3 regions of the Streptomyces sp. NBC_00690 genome follow, and region 3 is predicted to be linked to each of the others. Evidence: riboswitches for the same ligand, from Rfam matches in the RefSeq annotation. Region 3 holds a riboswitch; each other region holds the start of a gene.
What was found. Region 3 has a riboswitch for cyclic di-AMP ahead of OID54_RS28340 (M23 family metallopeptidase). Riboswitches for the same ligand answer to the same signal wherever they lie in the genome.

Region 1 (6,519 bases), 5.0 Mb from region 3:
ATCGCGATGTTTCATAGCTGACTGAAACTCATCTCTCCGCCAAGCCCTCCCTCGATAATGTACGTCCTGTACATTTCTTGGAATCGAGACCTCGGAGAGGCACCTCATGGAGAGCCACCACACCAGCCCCAATGCCCGTTATGTACTGCCGGAGTTCACCGAGCGCTCCAGTACGGGCACCCGCACCCTGGACCCGTACGCGAAGCTGCTGGAGGAGCGCATCGTCTTCCTCGGGACCCATGTCGACGACACGGCGGCCAATGACGTCATCGTGCAGTTCCTCCACTTGGAGCACGCCGATCCCGACCGGTGCATCTCGCTGTACATCAACTCCCCGGGCGGCTCGTACAGCGCGATGACCGCGATCTACGACACGATCCAGAGCGTGATCTGCGAGGTGGAGACCGTCTGTCTCGGTCAGGCCGTCTCCACGGCAGCCCTCTTGCTCGCCTCCGGCACGCCGGGCAGGCGCATGGCCCTGCCCGGGGCCCGGCTCGTCCTGAAGCAACCCGCATCGGAGGGAGAGCAGCACGGCCAGCTCTCCGATCTCGACATCCAGGCGAAGGAACTCCTGCGACAGCGGGAGCAGTTCACCGCACTGATGGCGCGCCACACCGGCCGGGAGCCGGCACGGGTCGCAGAGGATCTGGAACGGGACGCCTTCTTCACCGCGACAGCCGCCCAGGAGTACGGATTCGTCGACCACGTCATCATGAATCGCGGAGCCACCCCGTCCGGGCCCGGAAGCCGTTGACCGCGATGGTTCCGGAACTGCCTCCCTTGCCCGCTCTCACCCGCGCCGAGGGCGAGTTCATCGACGCCTATCTCGCGGTCGTGGATCAGGTCGGACGCATCAACCCCGCTCGTTCCACCCATACCTATGGAGCGCTGCGTGCCGCGCAGGCACTGGTCTCCCGGGCCGTTGCTCTCAAGGACGCGCTGACCGTGATGCACCAACGGGGCGAGAGCGACGTCCATGTGCAGACGCTCGCCCGCGCGCTGCGCATCCTCGACGGCGAACGCAGATCACTTCGGGTTACTTTGCCCCCTTCCGTAACTCTCTAACGACCCCTGACGGCGGGCCGGAACGACCTCCGTCCAGACCGTCAACCGCCAAAGGAGTAGTGGTTGGGCTACCCCATTTGAAGTACGCGCAGGAGAGCCAGCAGCTACGGTCGAGTTGCGCACAAGGATGACGCGTCGAACGGAATGCCTTATTCCGGTGCTGGTGCGGGCATCCTCACCTGTCGAGGGCCGATCGCGCGACGAGCATGTCCACCCGATCAGACCAATGGTGTGAAAACTCACATATCGCCGTTTCCGCTCGGCAATTTGACAGGCCGTGGGTCAAGATCCCTGGGACGACAAGCCCCCGTCACCTCGGCGGGGCAGCCCGGGCGGACGCCGAGTCCTGCCGCCGCCGGGGCGACTGGTCGACAGGAGTGCTTCGGCAGGAGTGGAGGACCCAAGCAGTACGGGGCGCCCGGAAATTCCGGACGTTCCTTGGGGTGAAGCCGCGAAAGCGACCGGGCACCTTCGTCCGCCCGAACCCGACAGGTCATCCTTCACAGGCGGCTGACGAAGGGTCGCGCATGAGTGCGCAGAACAACGTCCCGTTCCTGCTGGGTCGGGCGGGAGCGGTATCCGCTCTCACCCTCGCCGCTCTCGGAGGGTCGCTGCTCGTACCGGGCGGCACACCCGAGGCACACGCCGCGTCGAGCCACGCGGGCGCGGCACTGAAGGTGGCGGCATCCAAGAAGGGCGCCCCTTACAAGTACGGCGCAGTAGGACCGTCCCGTTTCGACTGCTCGGGGCTGACGCTCTACTCGTACAAGAAGGCCGGCAAGAAGCTCCCCCGTACCGCACAGCAGCAGTACAACAAGACGCGCCGCATCTCTGCGTCCGCGCGTCAGGCCGGCGACCTGGTGTTCTTCTACTCCGGCCGGAACGTCTACCACGTGGGCATCTACGCAGGTAAGGGAAAGATCTGGCACTCCCCCAAGACGGGGTCCTGGGTGAAGTTGGACAAGATCTGGTCCAAGAGCGTCAAGTACGGCCGCGTGGGGTGACGATCCCGCGCTGAGTCCTGGTACTCGATCCGCGCCGGCCCCGGGTGTGGCCCCCGGCGGTCGGCGCGGAGCTCTGTCAGGTCAACGGCTGGAAGCGGACGTCGGCACCGGACACCGAGCCCGGTCGACACCACCACGCCGCAACCGAGCCGACCTCCTTGCGGCGGCCGGCGTCAACCGGGCACCGATGCGGTCCAAGGAAGGGCGACCCATACGGTCTTGCCCCCCTCGTCCGTCGGAGTGACGTGCAGCTTTCCGCCGAACTCCGCGATGAGGGTGCGCACGATCACCATGCCTCGGCCGTTGTCTTGCCGTACGGCGGCGGGAAGCCGTTGCGGCCAGCGCGGATGACTGTCCGTCACCCCCACCATCAGCTCCTCCTCCCGCGCCAACCTCAGTTCCAGCGTGAAGGTGGGCGACTGGCCGAAGGTGTGCTGTACGGCGTTGGTGGTCAGCTCCGAGACGATCAGCCGGACCGTGTCCACTTCGCCGCTCCGCGCCGGCAGGCCCCACTCGGTCACGATGTCGATGGCGAACTTTCGCGCCACCGACACCGAGGCGGGATCGCTCGGCAGAGTGACGGATGCTTCCTGGTGATCTGCCATGGCGATGCTTCCCTTTCCCACCGCGGCCGGGCTCCGACTCGAAGCGGAGGGATGCTTGAGCGGCCACGGACTGCGCTGCCGTCAGAGTGCCACTCATCGTGCCGCGAGGGGGGCCGATCCCCCAAGATATGCATATATCTGTCGCTCAATACGGTGAACTCTGCGACGCGAGAACGTATTTTGCGACCCGCAGGGACTTTGATCTCGGGCGGACCACACGGCCCGTACAGATCAACCGGAAGGAGCGTCCATGCGTCAAGGACCCGTGGTGCGCCGCCGCCAATTGGGCGAGGAACTCCGCAAGCTGCGCTTGGCGTCCGGACTCACCAGTCGTCGCGCTGGAGAGCTCGCCGACTGGCACCAGTCGAAGGTGAGCCGGATCGAGACGGGGGCCAGCGGCGTCAAACCGGACGACGTCAGACTGCTGCTCGACCTCTACACCGTGACCGACCCCCAGTTGCGCACCCTCCTGGAGACCCTGGCGGGGGCCGCCGACGGGGGTGGCGGCGGCTGGTGGCACGCCTACCGCGGCGTGCTTCCGCCCGAGTACCGCGACTTCATCAGTCTGGAGTCCCAGGCGAACCGGGTGCGTTCGATGGAGACCTCCGTGGTGCCCGGACTGCTCCAGACCGCCGAGTACGCCCGGGCGATCACCCGGGCGACCCTGGAAGAGCTGCCCGAGAACACCGTCGATCAGTTGGTCGAGGTGCGGATGACGCGTCAGGCGGTCCTGCGGCGGGACGATCCGCTTGAGCTGAGCGTGATCCTCGACGAGGCCGCGCTGCGGCGCGAGATCGGCGGCACCCGGGTAATGAAGGAACAGTTGCGGGTACTGGCGGACTGGGCCGTGCTCCCCCATGTCCGGCTCCAGGTCATGCCGTTTTCGGCCGGGGAGTATGTGGGCCTGGCCGGTTCTTTCGTTATCTTCTCTTTTTCGACCACTTCTGATCTAGATGTGGTCGTTCTCGACCACCTCGCGAGTAGCCTTCATATCGAACGGGCAGAGGATCTGGCGGTGTACGGGACCGCGTTCGCAACGATGCAGACGCTCGCCCTGTCACCGGTCGAATCCTTGGATCTCATCGCCGGCATCCGCGTCGGCGCATAGGGAGGCTCCATGTCCAATCACATCGACCACCCCGGCTTAGCCTGGCGGCGCAGCAGTCACAGCACGGCGGCGAACAACTGTGTCGAGGCCGCCCGACTGCCCGACCGCACCCTTTCCGTACGGGACTCCAAAGACGTGGCCCGTGAAGCTCTGCACTTCTCCCCGCAGGCGTGGTACCGGTTCCTGATCGCCGTGGAGGCGGACAGCATCAACTGACGGCGTCCCGGGCGCGAAGCGGAGCGGTCCGCGCGATCGTGTCCACCGCCCAGGCGATCTGCTCATCGGTCAGATCGGCGCGAGCCGTCAGTCTGATCCGCGAGACACCGTCCGGGACCGACGGCGGACGGAAACAGCCCACCGCGAGACCCGCCCTTCGGCACTCGGCCGCCCACTCCACCGCCGACCGTGGCGACGGTGCCTTGATCGAGACCACTGCGGCGTCGGGGCGTACGGCCGTCAGACCCCGTGCCGTCAACAGACGGTGCAGGGTCTCGGCGACCGTACGCACCCGACCGGCCAGCTCCGGCGTCCGCTCCAGCAACCGGACGGACGCCAGCGCGGCCCCGGCCGCGGCGGGCGCGAGCCCGGTGTCGAAGATGAAGGTCCGCGCGGTGTTGATCAGATGGGCGATGACATCGGCCGGCCCGAGGACCGCACCGCCCTGGCTCCCGAGGGCCTTGGAGAGGGTGAGCGTGGCGACCACCCCTCGTTCACCCGCGATCCCCGCGGCGTTCAGCGCACCCCGACCGCCGGCGCCGAGGACTCCGAAGCCGTGGGCGTCGTCGACGAGGAGGGCGGCCCCCCGCGAACGACAGATCTCCGCGAGATCGACGAGTGGGGCGGCGTCGCCGTCCACGGAGAACACCGCATCGGTGACCACCAGCGCCCGCCCGTCGCCGTACGCCTCCAGCGCCATACGCACGGCCCGAGGATCCGCGTGCGGCACGATCGCCGTCCGTGCGCGTGAGAGTCGACACCCGTCCACTATGGAGGCGTGGTTGCCCGCGTCCGAGACGAGCAGGGAACCACTCGCGGTCAGTGCCGTGAGCGCGGCGAGATTGGCGGCGTAGCCGGAGGACAGGACGAGGGCCGCCTCGAACCCGCAGAAGGAGGCGAGTGCGCCTTCGAGTTCGGCGTGGAGTTCGGTGCTGCCGGTGACCAGCCGCGATCCGGTGGCGCCCGCGCCCCAGCGGCGCGCTGCCGAGGCAGCGGCCCCGGTGACCTCCGGGTGGCGGGTCAAGCCCAGGTAGTCGTTGCCCGCGAGGTCCAGCAGGTCGGTGTCGAGGGCCCGGGGACGGAGCGTACGGGTCAGCCCCATGCGCTCCCGGTCGAGGGACTCCTCGTCGATCCAGCCAAACGGGTCCTGAGTGATCATGACGGTCGGGTCCTTCGCTAGGCCGTGCGCGGGCCCTTTTGTAGGCAGCGCACAGACCCTAACCGGGCCCCCACCTGGAACGAGTGTGGTCATGCACACACCTCGGCAAGGGTCTGTTGTGGGGTTCGGCCTTTCGCCTTGGCTGCCCCGTGCGTCAGGATCTGCGCCATGGACCTGCTGAAGACGCTGGTGGAGAAGGGGCTGCGGCGCGAGCTGCCGACCCGTGAAGAGGCCCTCGCCGTACTGTCGTCCACGGACGACGAGCTGCTCGACGTGGTGGCCGCAGCCGGCCATGTGCGCCGCCAGTGGTTCGGCCGCCGGGTGAAGCTGAACTACCTCGTCAACCTCAAGTCGGGGCTCTGCCCGGAGGACTGCTCGTACTGTTCACAGCGGCTCGGGTCCAAGGCGGAGATCCTCAAGTACACCTGGCTGAAGCCGGACGAGGCCGCGGGGGCGGCGGCGGCCGGGGTCGCCGGGGGAGCCAAGCGGGTCTGTCTGGTCGCGAGCGGGCGCGGTCCGACGGACCGGGACGTCGACCGGGTCTCCCGGACGATCGAAGCGATCAAGGAGCAGAACGAGGGCGTCGAGGTCTGCGCCTGTCTCGGGCTGCTGTCGCAGGGCCAGGCGGAGCGGTTGCGGGACGCCGGCGCCGATGCGTACAACCACAACCTCAACACGTCCGAAGGCACGTACGGACAGATCACCACCACCCATACCTATGAGGACCGGGTGGACACCGTCCAACAGGCTCAGGCCGCGGGTCTGTCGGCGTGCTCCGGTCTGATCGCCGGCATGGGCGAAAGCGATCAGGACCTGGTCGACGTGGTCTTCGCACTGCGCGAGCTCGACCCCGACTCGGTGCCGGTCAACTTCCTCATCCCCTTCGAGGGCACTCCCCTGGCGAAGGAGTGGAACCTCACCCCGCAGCGCTGCCTCCGCATCCTCGCCATGGTCCGCTTCGTCTGCCCGGACGTGGAAGTGCGGTTGGCCGGTGGGCGCGAGGTCCATCTGAGGTCCCTCCAGCCGCTCGCCCTGCACCTGGTGAACTCCATCTTCCTCGGCGACTACCTGACGAGCGAGGGCCAGGCGGGCCAGGCCGATCTGGACATGATCGCGGACGCCGGCTTCGAGGTGGAGGGCGCGGGGACGACCACACTGCCCGAGCACCGGGCGGGCGGCTGCGGTTCGGTCTGCGGCAGTGCCGCAACCTCGGAAGATTCCCTCGACGGCGGTACGACGGCCCCGGATGAGACGGCAGCGGTCTGCGGCAGCGCGGCGCCGTCGGGGGAATCGGCCACCGGATGCGGGGGCGGCGCGCCGTGCGGATCCGAGCCGCAATCCCCGCCCGCGGCCCAGGAAGAC
Region 2 (6,519 bases), 2.8 Mb from region 3:
TCGAACTCGTACTTGCCGTCCTTGTAGAACTCGGACGCGGCGACGTCGAGCGCGAGCCCGATGTCCTTGCCGGGCACGTAGCCGGCCTCCTTGATGGCCTCAAGGATGAGGTCAAGCGCGGCGCGGTTGGAGTCGAGGTTCGGCGCGAAACCGCCCTCGTCGCCCAGACCGGTGGACAGGCCCTTCTGCTTCAGGACCTTCTTGAGCGTGTGGTAGACCTCGGTGCCCCAGCGCAGCGCCTCCGAGAAGGACTCCGCACCGATCGGGGCGATCATGAACTCCTGAATGTCCACGTTGGAGTCGGCGTGCGAGCCGCCGTTCAGGATGTTCATCATCGGAACGGGCAGCAGGTGCGCGTTCGGGCCGCCCAGGTAGCGGAAGAGCGGCAGGTCGGACGCCTCGGACGCGGCGTGGGCCACGGCCAGGGACACGCCGAGGATGGCGTTGGCGCCGAGCGAGGACTTGTCGGGGGTGGCGTCGAGGTCGAACATCGCCTGGTCGATCAGGCGCTGCTCGGTGGCGTCGTACCCGACCAGCTCGGGGCCGATCTGCTCGATGACGGCGAGGACGGCCTTTTCGACGCCCTTGCCCAGGTAGCGGTTCTGGTCGCCGTCGCGAAGCTCAAGAGCCTCGAACGCGCCGGTGGAGGCGCCGGACGGAACGGCAGCACGACCCGTGCTGCCGTCGTCGAGGCCAACCTCGACCTCGACGGTGGGGTTGCCTCGGGAGTCCAGGATTTCCCGGGCTACGACGACGTCGATGGACGGCACGAGCATCTCCTTCTGGGATGTGACGCGTGGGGTGCAGGGTCTCTTTGGCCTTGCGGCATGAGCCTAACCGCCGTGCGGGTGCCGTTCGTCGGATGCCCGCCCCCTGGGACGAAAAAGGGGCCTGATAGGCAGGGCTACCGTCGGGTAGCGCGGCGGGCTGCGGACGGGCGGACCGGGTGGAGCACGACCACCGTCCACACGGTCGTGCGCAGGGCTCGGGGGAACTGCTCGGCCTGTATGAACTGCTCGGCCTGGAATCCCGTATGAGCGGCCCGCCCGCCCCGGCATGGGTGGGGACGGCATGGCTGGAGATATGGAGAACCCCGGGCCGGCGCACTTGGGGGGGAAGTGCACCGACCCGGGGTGGTTCGGGCCCCGGGGGAAGGGCCGAAGGGCGGCTCGACCGAGGGCGCAGGGTGTGGGGGCGATCGGCCAGGAGAAGGCGGCCGGCCGGTCCTACGACACCCGGCGAACTGCCGGGGTGGGCGGCGGGTCCGGTGCCGATCCCGGGGGGAGATGGATCGGCGCGGAACCCGGGCCCTCGTGCTCGGGGGCTCCACCGAAGTGGTCCGAGCACAAGGTGCGGGTGGCCCGAGGGGGCTTCGGTCGGTCCGAGCGACCTCGTGGGGGCTCGGTCGACGATCGGCCCGACCGGGAAGTCAGCTCAGGGCGCACCCGTTCCCGTTGGGGCTCAGCCCAGGTGGAGCTGCTGGCCCACGTAGATGACGTCGGCGTCGCTGATGACGTCCTTGTTGAGCTCGTAGAGCTTCTCCCAGCCGCCTTCGACCTGCTCGGCGTCCGCGATCTTGCTCAGGGTGTCGCCGGCCTTGACCTGGTACTCGCCGTCACCCTTCTGGAAGCCCTTGGCCTTGGCGGGGGCCTCGGCGCGCTCGGAGCGGGTGGTGGGGACCTCGCCGCGCTGCGGCTGGGCCTGCTCCTGCTTCGGCTCGGCCTTGGGCGCCTGCTTCTTGGGCTCGGCCTTGGGCTGCGGGGCCTCGGCCGCGCCGCCACCGTACGCAGCGTTGGACAGGCCGACGCCACAGGACGGCCATGCGCCCTTGCCCTGGCCGTCGAGGACCTTCTCGGCGATCTCGATCTGCTGGGACTTGGACGCCTGGTCGGCGGTGGAGGCGTACTTCGTGCCGCCGAACGCCGCCCAGGTGGAGGCGGAGAACTGGAGGCCGCCGTAGTAGCCGTTGCCGGTGTTGATGGACCAGTTGCCGCCGGACTCGCACTGGGCGACCTTGTCCCACTCGGAAGCGGTGGCGGCGCTGGCGGACGTGGCGCCCATCAGCGGGGCGGCCACGGCGACACCGGTGACACCGGCGAGCGCCATGAGTCGGCTGGCCTTGCTGGGGCGGCGGTGCTTCGCCTTGCTCGAAAACAGCATGGAGTCTTCTCCTCACCGACGCCTACGAGGTGAGCTGTCGGGTTCGGGCCTAGTGAGTTGCCCGGCCGTGCGTCCTTGCGCACGGCTTCACCCCTAGCCGGTTCCCACCGTCGTCTCCAACGGCCTTCACCGGCACTTACCTTGGGTCCCCCGCTCCTGCCTTCGGCGCTCTACGCGACGAGTTCTCCCCCCGACCGACGGCAGGATTCGGCGTGACGGTCGACGGTGCCCGCGGTGGCGAGCGGTTCAGACCGTAGGCATGACTCTCCCCGATGTTCAAAGTCGAACATCGGGGAGAAATCGCCCATCTCGCCAAGGATGCGGTTTACATTTCCGCAGGTCAGGCGCGGAACTCAGGATTCCGGCAGGCCGGGTGAGCGAACTACGGCAAAGAGACGCTTGTCTCACTTCGTCAAAATGGGACAAACGATAGCTAACAGCCGCTACTTTGCGGCGAGGTCGAGGCTCTGACCAGGGTGGATGAGATCGGGTTCGTCGCCGACCGTCTCCTTGTTGGCCTCGTAGAGCGCGGGCCAGCCACCGGGCAACTCGTTCTTCTCGGCGATGACCCAGAGGTTGTCGCCGGCCTGCACGGTGTACGAGCCGGGAGAGGCACTGGCCGTGCCGGGCTGCTCGGGGGTCGTGGCGCCCACGTCCGTGGTGCCGAGGTCCGAGCGGGCGTCCTCGCCCCGGGAGGGATGGGCGCTGCCGGTCTCCCGCGGCGTCCCGGCGTCGCCGACCGGCTCGGTCGGCGACGCCGAGCCCGTCGATTCGGCGGTGGCGGAAGCGGCGGGCTTGGACTCCGTCGACGCCTCGCCACGGTGCTTGCCCGTGGCGTCGGCCGGCTGCTTCGGGCTGGACTGCGGCGACGCCTTCCCGGAACTGCTCGGGGTGCCCTTCGCCGGGGCCGGGGTCTTCGCCGGAGCCTTGGCGGGAGTGGTGCCGGTCGAAGCGGACGGCTTCGGGATCTCCGTGGGCTCCGCCGAGGGCTTCGGCTCCCCTGCGGGCTTCGCCGGAGCGGTGGCCGCCTCGGTGGGGTCGAGGGCCACCTCGACCCCGGCGAGGGTCGCGCACGCCCTCCAGGGCCGAATGCCCTCGGAGTCGACGACCTTCTCCGCGATGGCCTTCTGCTGCGCGGGGGTGGCGAGGTCCGCACGGGAGGCGTACTGCGTCCCGCCGAACGCCTTCCAGGTCTCCTGTGACATCTGGAGACCGCCATAGAAGCCGTTGCCGGTGTCCGCGCTCCACAGGCCCCCGGTCTCACACTCCGCGACCTTGTCCCACGCGGTGGCTTCGACTGCCGACGCCGAAGTTGCGCCGAGGAGCGGGATCGCGATGGCGGATCCCGTCACCCCGGCGGCGACGACGAGTGCAGGAGCCTGACGGGGTCGGCGATGTCGACCATTCCCGGAGAGCATGCGGTTGCCTTTCGCGAGACTGCTGAGGACGCGCAGAACGTAGCCGCACTCGAACGTCTGTCACAAGTCGATGCAGCTGAGATTACGTCAATGTCACGTTTTTGACGGCCCGTCAGATGTTTCGGGATGTGAACTGAACGGGAAGGGTTCGCAGCCCACGCATGATGAGACCCCCACGCCAGCGCAAATCTGACGAATCCACGGCGAGTTGCAGATCGGGCAGCCTGCGCAGCAGTGTGGCGATCGCGGTTTGGGCCTCAAGTCGAGCGAGCGGCGCACCGAGGCAGTAGTGGATGCCGTGGCCGTATCCGAGGTGCTGATTGTCACGTCGAGAAAGATCGAGGACGTTCGGCTCCGCGAACCGCTCCGGGTCCCGATCAGCCGCTGCAAGCACCACCAACACGGGGTCGCCCGCGCCAATCCGCTTGCCACCGAGCTCAAGTGACTCGGTGGCGAATCGCCAGGTGGCGAGCTCCACGGGTCCGTCGTATCGGAGGAGCTCCTCAACTCCGGTTTCCAACAGTCCGGTTTCGCCCGCGGCAAGGGAGGTCTGGAGGCGCTCGCGTTGCTCGGGGTGGCGCAGTAGGGCGTAGACGCCGTTGCCGATGAGGTTGACCGTCGTCTCGAACCCGGCGAACAGCAGAATGAAGGCCATCGCGGCGGCTTCGTTCTCGGAGAGGTGCTCGCCGTGGTCACTGGCCCGGATGAGGCCCGAGATCAGATCGTCGCCCGGATCTTCGCGCTTGCGATGGATCAGCTCGGCCAGATAGGTCCGCATCTTCTTGACCGATCGGGCGACCCCGCCGCGCGGCCCGCCGCCGTGCCGGATCATCATGCCGGCCCAGTCGCGGAAGTCGTCCTGGTCCTCGGCAGGGACCCCGAGCAGATCGCAGATCGCATAGATCGGCAGCGGGAAGGCGAAGTCGTGAATGAGGTCTGCCTCCCCTTTCTCCGCGAAGGAGTCGATCAGGCGGTCCGTCAGCTCCTGGACGCGGGGGGCGAAGGCCGCGACCCGGCGTGGAGTGAACGCCTTGGCCACCAGCCGGCGCAGTCGGGTGTGGTCCGGCGGGTCGATGTTGAGCAGATGGGTCATCAGCTCGGCCTTGCGCTCGCCGGGGATGCCCGTCTTCCCCTTTGCATGTGCGGGCTCGTCGTGGTGGGCGGGGTTCTTGGAGAGTCGGGTGTCCGCCAGTGCCTGCCTGGCATCGCCGTAGCGGGTCACCAACCATGCCTCCACCCCGCTGGGCAGCCGGGTCCGATGAACGGGCGCGTGTTCGCGCAGCCAGGCGTAGGCGGGGTAGGGGTCGGTGGCGAACTCCCAGGTGAACAGCTCGGGCGCGGTGGGAGTGTCCGGGGTGGTGTCGATGTCATCGATGGCGTCGGTGTCGTCGTCGTTGCCATGGTGGGGCGAGCCCGAAACCGGACAACCCGGACGTGAGGTCAAAGCCCTCGCCGCCTGGTCGGGAAAAGTGTCCGGATCTGAGCCATCGCGGGCGGTGCCCGAGGGGCGATCGGAGCGATCGGAGGCATCGGAAGAGCGGGCGGCGGGATGGGGCGGCGGGCCGGGCGCGGGGGTGTCACTCACCCCTCGACGTTATCCGCCCCACCCGACCGAACTGAGCACGGACCGCACTGGTACGGCCGACACCCCCGCACCCGCGCCACTGCTCGGTACGGCCGTCCCCCGCGCTGTCGCTCTGTACTACTTGCTGCTCGGCACTTCCGCCGCTGCTGCTGTCCTGCGCCCGCGCCACTGCTCTGTCTTTGCTGTGCGGTCCGCTATGCGGTCTGCTCCGCCTCACGGATCGCGTCCCGATAGACACGGGCAGCCGCGCGCAGGGCGGACTCGGGGTCGACACCCGCAGCCTCCGCCTCGACGGTCAGGGCGAGCAGGTCATATCCGATGCCCTCGCCCTGGGGCACGGACACCTGGAGCCCCGCCGTCCGCACCCGGGACGCGAGCTTCGCGGCGAGCGCCAACCCCGGCTGTCCGATGGGCACACCTTCGGTGATCGACTTGCGCTGCTTCTCCGTCGCCTTCGTCCGCAGCCAGTGCGCCTTGACGTCCTCCGGAGTCTCGGCACTTGCGTCGCCGAAGACATGAGGGTGGCGGTGGATCAGCTTGTCCACGATGGTCGCGGCGACGTCGTCGATGGAGAAGGGCTCTTCGCCGTCCTCCTGGGCGATGCGGGCGTGGAAGACGACCTGGAGGAGAACGTCCCCCAGTTCCTCGCGCAGTTCGTCGCGGTCGCCGTCCTCGATGGCCTCGACGAGTTCGTACGCCTCCTCGATGCCGTACTTAGCGAGCCCCTGGTGAGTCTGGGTAGAGGACCAGGGGCACTCGGCGCGAATGCGGTCCATCACCTGCACCAGGTCGAGCAGCCGGGCACCGGGGAGGTCGTAGGAGCCGGGCAGCAGCTCCAGATCGGGCATCGACTCCCGGCCCGACCCTGCGATCCGTGCGAGTCCGTCGGTCAGGGCGGACTCGCCCTCACCGGATGCCAGCACCACGACGGATGCGCCACCCGCGCAGGCGTCGACCATTTCCCGTGCGGTGGGCGCGGCGATCTCCACCTCGACGCCTGCCTCGCGCAGATAGGGCAGCTGCGGATGCGCGCCGTCCGCACACAGCACACGGTCCGCGGTCCGCAGGGTGTGCCAGGCGGGCCAGGACAGCAGGCCGGGCGCCACACGGTGGCTGGCGGTCAGCAGGACGACGCGGCCGGTGGCGGAGGGTTCAGTGGTCACCCCTCGAACCTACCTCGATCGGTGGCACTCCCACCGACCAGGCCGATCCAACGGTACGCACACCGGCCGACGGGCATCCGGCGTGCTCGCTCCGCCGACCCATCGGGCCGGAGCCCGATGAGATCCGGCAGAACGGCTAGGCGGTCTCGGCGGGCTGCTGCTCCTTGGTGACCTGGGTGATCCAGGGAGCCTT
Region 3 (6,519 bases):
GCGCCGACCGATCGTGAGGGCTACCCGGCACAGTCCGCGGGGGCGGACCGTCGGGGGTGCGCGACCGGGAGGCATCCGGCCCGGGGCGGGCGATGCCCCACCTGCGAAGAGCCGAAGGGCGGTGGCGGCGCGCACGTCGGGGCCCGGTCGTGGATTCGCCCAGCGAGGGGAGGCTCCCCGCAGTTGTGGAAGATCAACATTCAGGAGGCGCTGAGCAGTGCGAATGAACGGGATTTATCCCGCCCTGTGCCGCTGACCTGGGGGCACGCGCCACAGGTCGGGATGCCGGCTCCCGGAGGGACCAGCGTGAGAGACTGGTCTAGACAACCGTTGAATTCGAAGGGCAACACCATGGCTGAGCGCCGCGTCAACGTCGGCTGGGCCGAGGGCCTTCACGCCCGTCCCGCCTCCATCTTCGTCCGTGCCGCCACGGCCTCCGGCGTCCCCGTGACGATCGCCAAGGTCGATGACACCCCGGTCAATGCCGCCTCCATGCTCGCCGTCCTCGGGCTGGGCGCGCAGGGCGGCGAGGAGATCGTCCTCGCTTCCGACGCACCCGGCGCTGACGAAGCGCTCGACCGACTGGCGAAGCTGGTGGCCGAGGGCCTGGACGAGCTTCCCGAGACGGTCTGACCCGGCACTCGTCCGAACCCCCGGCGCTCGCGGGTCAGGCACCCCACCGGACCGACGCACTCCGCGGACGACCCTCCGCGGTACCGACCCCTTGGCGACACCGGCCCTCAGGGTCGGACGCAACAAAGCCGCGGCATCCCCGGATCGGGGAGGCCGCGGCTTTCTGTGCTTGTGGATGCCTTGAGACATCAGATCCAGCCGAGGGCTCAGGGCCCCGTGGGATTCCGTCGGTAGGCGCTGGCGCCTACCTCGCCCGCACTGACGACCGCTCGCCGGCCGCCAGCGCGGCCCGGTTCAGATCTTCACACCGTGGGCGCGCAGATACGCGAGCGGATTGACGTCCGACCCGTAGTCCGCGCTCGTCCGGGCCTCGAAGTGCAGATGCGCCCCCGTGGAATTGCCGGTGGAGCCGGCGCGGCCGAGTTGGTCACCCGGCATCACGCTCCGACCGACGGAGACACTCAGCGACGACAAGTGCCCGTACTGCGTGTACGAACCGTCGTTCATCTTGAGGACGACGTTGTAGCCGTACGCCCCGCCCCAGCCCGCTTCGACGACCGTGCCCGCGCCCACCGCCACCACCGGGGTCCCCGTGGAGGCGTGGAAGTCGATGCCGGAGTGGCTGCCGGATGACCACTGCGAGCCACCCGCACGGTAGTCCGTGGTGACGTGGGATCCGGCGATCGGCAGCCGGTAGGCGTTCAAGCGCTGGCGCTCGGCCTCACGGGCCGCACGCTCCTTGGCCTCGCGTATCTCGTTGGCGCGGGCCTCGGCCTTGCGCCGGGCCTCCGCAGCCGCCTCCATCCGGGCCAGTGCCTCGCGCTTTTGGATGACGGCCTGGTCGGCGACCTCGTCCGACAAGGACTGCGCGGACAGCATCTGGGCCGTCAGGGTGTGCTGGGTACGCGCCGTCTGAACGATGGTCGAGCCGGTCACGGCCGCATCCATCGTCACCGGGGTGGCACCCGCGGTGGTGCCTTCAGCGCTCTCGGTGCTATCGGGGCTATCGGGGGTGGCGACCGAGCCGGCATCGGCGGCAAAGCTGTCATCGGTGGCCAGGGCCGGACCTGCCAGGGTCCCGACGACTCCGGTGGTGGCGAGGGCCGCGGCGGAGGCGAATCCCGCACTCGTACGCGTCTTGCGGCCCGGGGCACGGTGTCTCCCGGTGGAACGGGCGAGCGCCATGTAGAGGCTGGTCCTTTCCTTCCTTCTCGCCTACCGGGTTAGCTGACGGGTTCGGAGCAGGAAGGTCTCCTACGAGTCCCTCCGCACGGTGGCGAAGGCACCCGATTCACCCCAAGGGACCTGGGTCCCCGGCTCCCCAGACTCGCGTCTGACGGGGACTCGGCGATGACTGTCCGTGCCGCGGATGCGGCGTACTGCCCGCGAACAGCCGCACTGACGCTAAGCGGACGGACCGCCAGGCGCCAAACAGACCGGCATTTTTGTTGCCCACGCCACAGTCGAGACGGTGGCCTTCCCCGTAAAACGGACAGGTTTCCTTCCTGTTCGGGTCGCTCGCACTCCCGGGACACGGCGGGGCCCCGGCGCCAGCTGGCTACCGGGGCCCTGCAGCAGACGGCAGGCCGTCCGACCGGAAGCGGTCAATCAGCCCGCCACCACGGTCACTTCTCCGATGCCGAGAGCCCGCACCGGCTCCTCGATCTGCGCGGCATCGCCCACCAGGACCGTGACCAGCCGGTCCTGGGGGAAGGCGTTGACCACGGCGGCGGTCGCCTCCACGGTGCCCGTCTGGGCGAGCCGCAGATACAACTGGGCCTGGTAGTCATCCGCGAGGTGCTGCTCCACCTGGTCGGCGAGCGTGCTCGCCACGGAAGCCGCGGTCTCGTACTTCAGCGGAGCCACCCCGACCAGGTTCTGGACGGCGACATCGCGCTCGGCGTCCGTCAGGCCCTCGGCAGCGAGGGTGCGCAGCACCTTCCACAGATCGTCGAGCGCCGGCCCGGTGTTGGGCGTGTCCACCGAGCCGCTGATGCCCAGCAGGGACGCACCCGTCCCGTCGGCGGTCGACCGCAGGACCTGCCCGAAGGCCCTGACGCCGTACGTGTAGCCCTTCTCCTCCCGCAGCACCCGGTCCAGGCGCGAGGTGAGGGTGCCGCCCAGGCAGTACGTACCGAGGACCTGCGCCGGCCACACCCGGTCGTGCCGGTCCGCGCCGACCCGGCCGATCAGCAGTTGCGTCTGCACGGCACCGGGCCGGTCCACGATGACGACCCGGCCGCGGTCATCGCCGGTGATCGCGGGGACGGGACGGGGCGCGCCGCTGTCGCCCGACCAGTCGCCGAGGGTTTCGGCGAGCACGGCGTCGACATCGACGTCGGTGAGGTCACCGACGACCACCGCGGTGGCGGTGGCGGGTCGCACGTGCGCATCGAAGAAGGCGCGCACGGCCGCGGAGTCGATCCGGGAGACCGTCTCCTCGGTGCCGAGCCGAGGACGCGAGATGCGCAGCGTGGCCGGGAAGAGCTGCTTGTACAGCTCCTTGGCCGCCCGTCGGCCCGGGTTGGCCGACTCGTGCGGGATCTCGTCCAGGCGGTTGCGTACCAGCCGCTCGATCTCGCTGTCGGCGAACGCAGGCGCGCGCAGGGCCTCCGCGAGCAGCCCCAGCGCCTTCAGCAACCGGGACACGGGCACTTCCAGGGAAACCCGGACCCCGGCGTGGTCCGCGTGGGCGTCCAGCGTGGCGCCGCAGCGCTCCAACTCGGCCGCGAACTCCTCGGCCGAACGCTTGTCGGTGCCCTCCGACAGGGCGCGCGCCATGATGGTGGCCACGCCGTCCAGGCCCTCGGGCTCGGCGTCCAGCGGTGCGACGAGGGAGATCTCCACGGCCACGACCTGCTGGCCGGGGCGGTGGCAGCGAAGCACGGTCAGACCGTTGGGCAGGGTCCCCCGGTCGGGAGCGGGGAAGGCCCAGGGCCTGGCCTCGCCCGGCTGGGGCTGCGGGTGGAACTCCATGGTGGTCAGCGCCTGCGCTGCATCGGTCACTGGTCCGCCCCCTCTTCTGCGTCGTTCTGCTCGTCCGCGGCGTCCTGCTCCGCGGACACCGGTTCGTACACCAGCACCGCCCTGTTGTCCGGGCGCAGTCGGGCCTTGGCGATCGCCTGCACCTCGTCAGCGGTGACGCTCAGGACGCGGTCCACGGCCGTCAGCGCCAGCTGGGGGTCGCCGAAGAGCACCGCGTACCGGCACAGTTCATCGGCACGGCCGGCGACGGTGGAGAGGCGGTCCAGCCATTCGCGCTCCAGCTGGGCCTGAGCACGCTCCATCTCCTCGGGGGTGGGGCCCTCCTCGCCGAAGCGGGCGAGCTCCTCATCGACGGCGGACTCGATCTGCGGGACCTCCACTCCACCGGAGGTCTTGACGTCCAGCCAGCCCAGGGACGGGGCTCCGGCCAGGCGCAGCAGTCCGAAGCCTGCGGCCACCGCCGTCTGGTCACGGCGCACCAGACGGTTGTGGAGCCTGGAGGACTCTCCGCCGCCGAGGATGGTGAGCGCGATGTCCACGGCGTCGCACTCGCGGGTGCCGTCGTGGGGCAGCCGGTAGGCGGCCATCAGCGCGCGGGCGGGCACTTCCTCCTCGATGACCTCGCGCAGCTGCCTGCCGATGTTCTCCGGCAGGGAACCGTCGCGCGGGGGCTGCTTGCCGTCGTGGGAGGTGATGGAACCGAAGTACTTCTCGATCCAGGCGAGGGTCTGCTCGGGGTCGATGTCCCCGACGACCGACAGGACCGCGTTGTTCGGCGCGTAGTACGTGCGGAAGAAGGCGCGGGCGTCCTCCAGGGTCGCCGCGTCCAGATCGGCCATGGAGCCGATGGGGGTGTGGTGGTACGGGTGGCCCTCCGGGTACGCGAGGGCGGTCAGCCGTTCGAAGGCGGTGCCGTAGGGGACGTTGTCGTAGCGCTGGCGGCGCTCGTTCTTCACGACGTCCCGCTGGTTCTCCATCGATTCGTCGTCGAGCGCGGCCAGCAGCGAGCCCATGCGGTCGGCCTCCAGCCAGAGCGCGAGCTCAAGCTGATGGGTGGGCATGGTCTCGAAGTAGTTGGTGCGCTCGAAGCTCGTGGTGCCGTTCAGCGAACCGCCGGCACCCTGCACCAGTTCGAAGTGACCGTTGCCGTGGACCTGCTTCGACCCCTGGAACATCAGGTGCTCGAAGAGGTGGGCGAGGCCCGTGCGGCCCTTGACCTCGTGGCGCGAGCCGACGTCGTACCAGAGGCAGACCGCGGCGACCGGGGTCAGGTGGTCCTCGGAGAGCACCACCCGCAGGCCGTTGGCCAATCGGTGCTCCGTCGCTGTCAGGCCGCCGGAACCGGCCTGCGCTGTGGCCGTATGACCCATGGGCATGTACGTCCCTTCGATCGCGATGCTGTTGGTTGTCTTCGCAGCACTGCCACTGTATGCAAGCAGGCTGACACCTGGCGAAGTTCCCGGGTCGCGGTCGGCGTTGTCAGTGGGACGGTCCACAATGGTCGGCATCAGTTCCCGATCCGGTACGTGAAGGAGCAGCAGCCGCGATGGCCCGCCGCAGCACGAAAACCCCGCCGCCCGACGATTTCGAGGAGAAGATCCTCGACATCGACGTCGTCGACGAGATGCAGGGCTCCTTCCTTGAGTACGCCTATTCGGTGATCTACTCCCGTGCCCTGCCCGACGCCCGTGACGGCATGAAGCCGGTCCAGCGTCGGATCGTCTACCAGATGAACGAGATGGGGCTGCGCCCCGAGCGCGGCTATGTGAAGTGCGCCCGGGTCGTGGGCGAGGTGATGGGCAAGCTGCATCCGCACGGGGACGCGTCGATCTATGACGCCCTGGTGCGGATGGCACAGCCGTTCTCGATGCGGGTCCCCCTGGTCGACGGCCACGGGAACTTCGGCTCGCTGGGCAATGACGACCCGCCCGCCGCCATGCGGTACACCGAATGCCGAATGGCCGACGCCACCTCGTTGATGACGGAGTCCATCGACGAGGACACCGTCGACTTCTCCCCGAACTACGACGGGCAGGAGCGCGAACCCGTCGCGCTCCCCGCCGCGTACCCCAACCTCCTGGTCAACGGCGCGTCCGGGATCGCGGTGGGCATGGCGACGAACATGCCGCCGCACAATCTGGGCGAGGTGATCGCCGCCGCCCGTCATCTCATCCGCTATCCGGGCGCCGACCTGGCCACGTTGATGCGCTTCGTCCCCGGCCCCGACCTGCCCACGGGCGGCCGAGTCGTGGGGCTGTCCGGCATCAAGGACGCGTACGCGACCGGTCGGGGCACCTTCAAGATCCGCGCCACGGCCACCGTCGAGGACGTCACTCCGCGCCGCAAGGGCCTGGTGATCACGGAGCTGCCCTTCACTGTCGGTCCGGAGAAGGTGATCTCCAAGATCAAGGACCTGGTGGGGGCGAAGAAGCTCCAGGGCATCGCGGACGTCAAGGACCTCACCGACCGCGCCCACGGGCTGCGTCTGGTCATCGAGATCAAGAACGGCTTCATCCCGGAGGCCGTGTTGGAGCAGCTCTACAAGCTGACGCCGATGGAGGAGTCCTTCGGCATCAACAATGTGGCGCTGGTCGACGGCCAGCCGCTGACGCTGGGGCTGAAGGAGCTGCTGGAGGTCTATCTCGACCACCGGTTCACCGTGGTGCGCAGGCGCAGCGAGTTCCGGCGCACCAAGCGTCGCAACCGGCTGCACCTGGTCGAGGGCCTGTTGGTGGCCCTGCTCGACATCGACGAGGTCATCCGGCTGATCCGCTCCAGCGACAACTCGGCCCAGGCCAAGGAGCGGCTGATCGAGCACTTCTCCCTGTCCGAGATCCAGACGCAGTACATCCTGGACACCCCGCTGCGTCGGCTCACCCGGTTCGACCGGATCGAGCTGGA

Region 1: another riboswitch for cyclic di-AMP. It lies ahead of OID54_RS06380 (C40 family peptidase); the one in region 3 lies ahead of OID54_RS28340 (M23 family metallopeptidase).
Region 2: another riboswitch for cyclic di-AMP. It lies ahead of OID54_RS15840 (transglycosylase family protein); the one in region 3 lies ahead of OID54_RS28340 (M23 family metallopeptidase).

What each region holds. Positions count from the first base shown of each region.
Region 1 is NZ_CP109009.1:1,448,718-1,455,236, forward strand. It holds gene OID54_RS06370 (ATP-dependent Clp protease proteolytic subunit) at 107-754, shown strand; gene OID54_RS06375 (hypothetical protein) at 760-1,065, shown strand; cyclic di-AMP (ydaO/yuaA leader) riboswitch at 1,434-1,589, shown strand; gene OID54_RS06380 (C40 family peptidase) at 1,593-2,069, shown strand; gene OID54_RS06385 (ATP-binding protein) at 2,243-2,674, opposite strand; gene OID54_RS06390 (helix-turn-helix domain-containing protein) at 2,925-3,782, shown strand; gene OID54_RS06395 (DUF397 domain-containing protein) at 3,792-3,998, shown strand; gene OID54_RS06400 (8-amino-7-oxononanoate synthase) at 3,991-5,157, opposite strand; gene bioB (biotin synthase BioB) at 5,326-6,519, shown strand, end outside.
Region 2 is NZ_CP109009.1:3,614,616-3,621,134, forward strand. It holds gene eno (phosphopyruvate hydratase) at 1-776, opposite strand, end outside; gene OID54_RS15840 (transglycosylase family protein) at 1,462-2,160, opposite strand; cyclic di-AMP (ydaO/yuaA leader) riboswitch at 2,165-2,338, opposite strand; gene OID54_RS15845 (transglycosylase family protein) at 2,604-3,578, opposite strand; gene OID54_RS15850 (cytochrome P450 family protein) at 3,691-4,953, opposite strand; gene OID54_RS15855 (nucleoside triphosphate pyrophosphohydrolase) at 5,358-6,326, opposite strand; gene OID54_RS15860 (SurA N-terminal domain-containing protein) at 6,463-6,519, opposite strand, start outside.
Region 3 is NZ_CP109009.1:6,459,134-6,465,652, reverse strand. It holds gene OID54_RS28345 (HPr family phosphocarrier protein) at 352-633, shown strand; gene OID54_RS28340 (M23 family metallopeptidase) at 928-1,818, opposite strand; cyclic di-AMP (ydaO/yuaA leader) riboswitch at 1,831-1,993, opposite strand; gene OID54_RS28335 (M16 family metallopeptidase) at 2,242-3,609, opposite strand; gene OID54_RS28330 (M16 family metallopeptidase) at 3,636-4,988, opposite strand; gene OID54_RS28325 (DNA gyrase/topoisomerase IV subunit A) at 5,165-6,519, shown strand, end outside.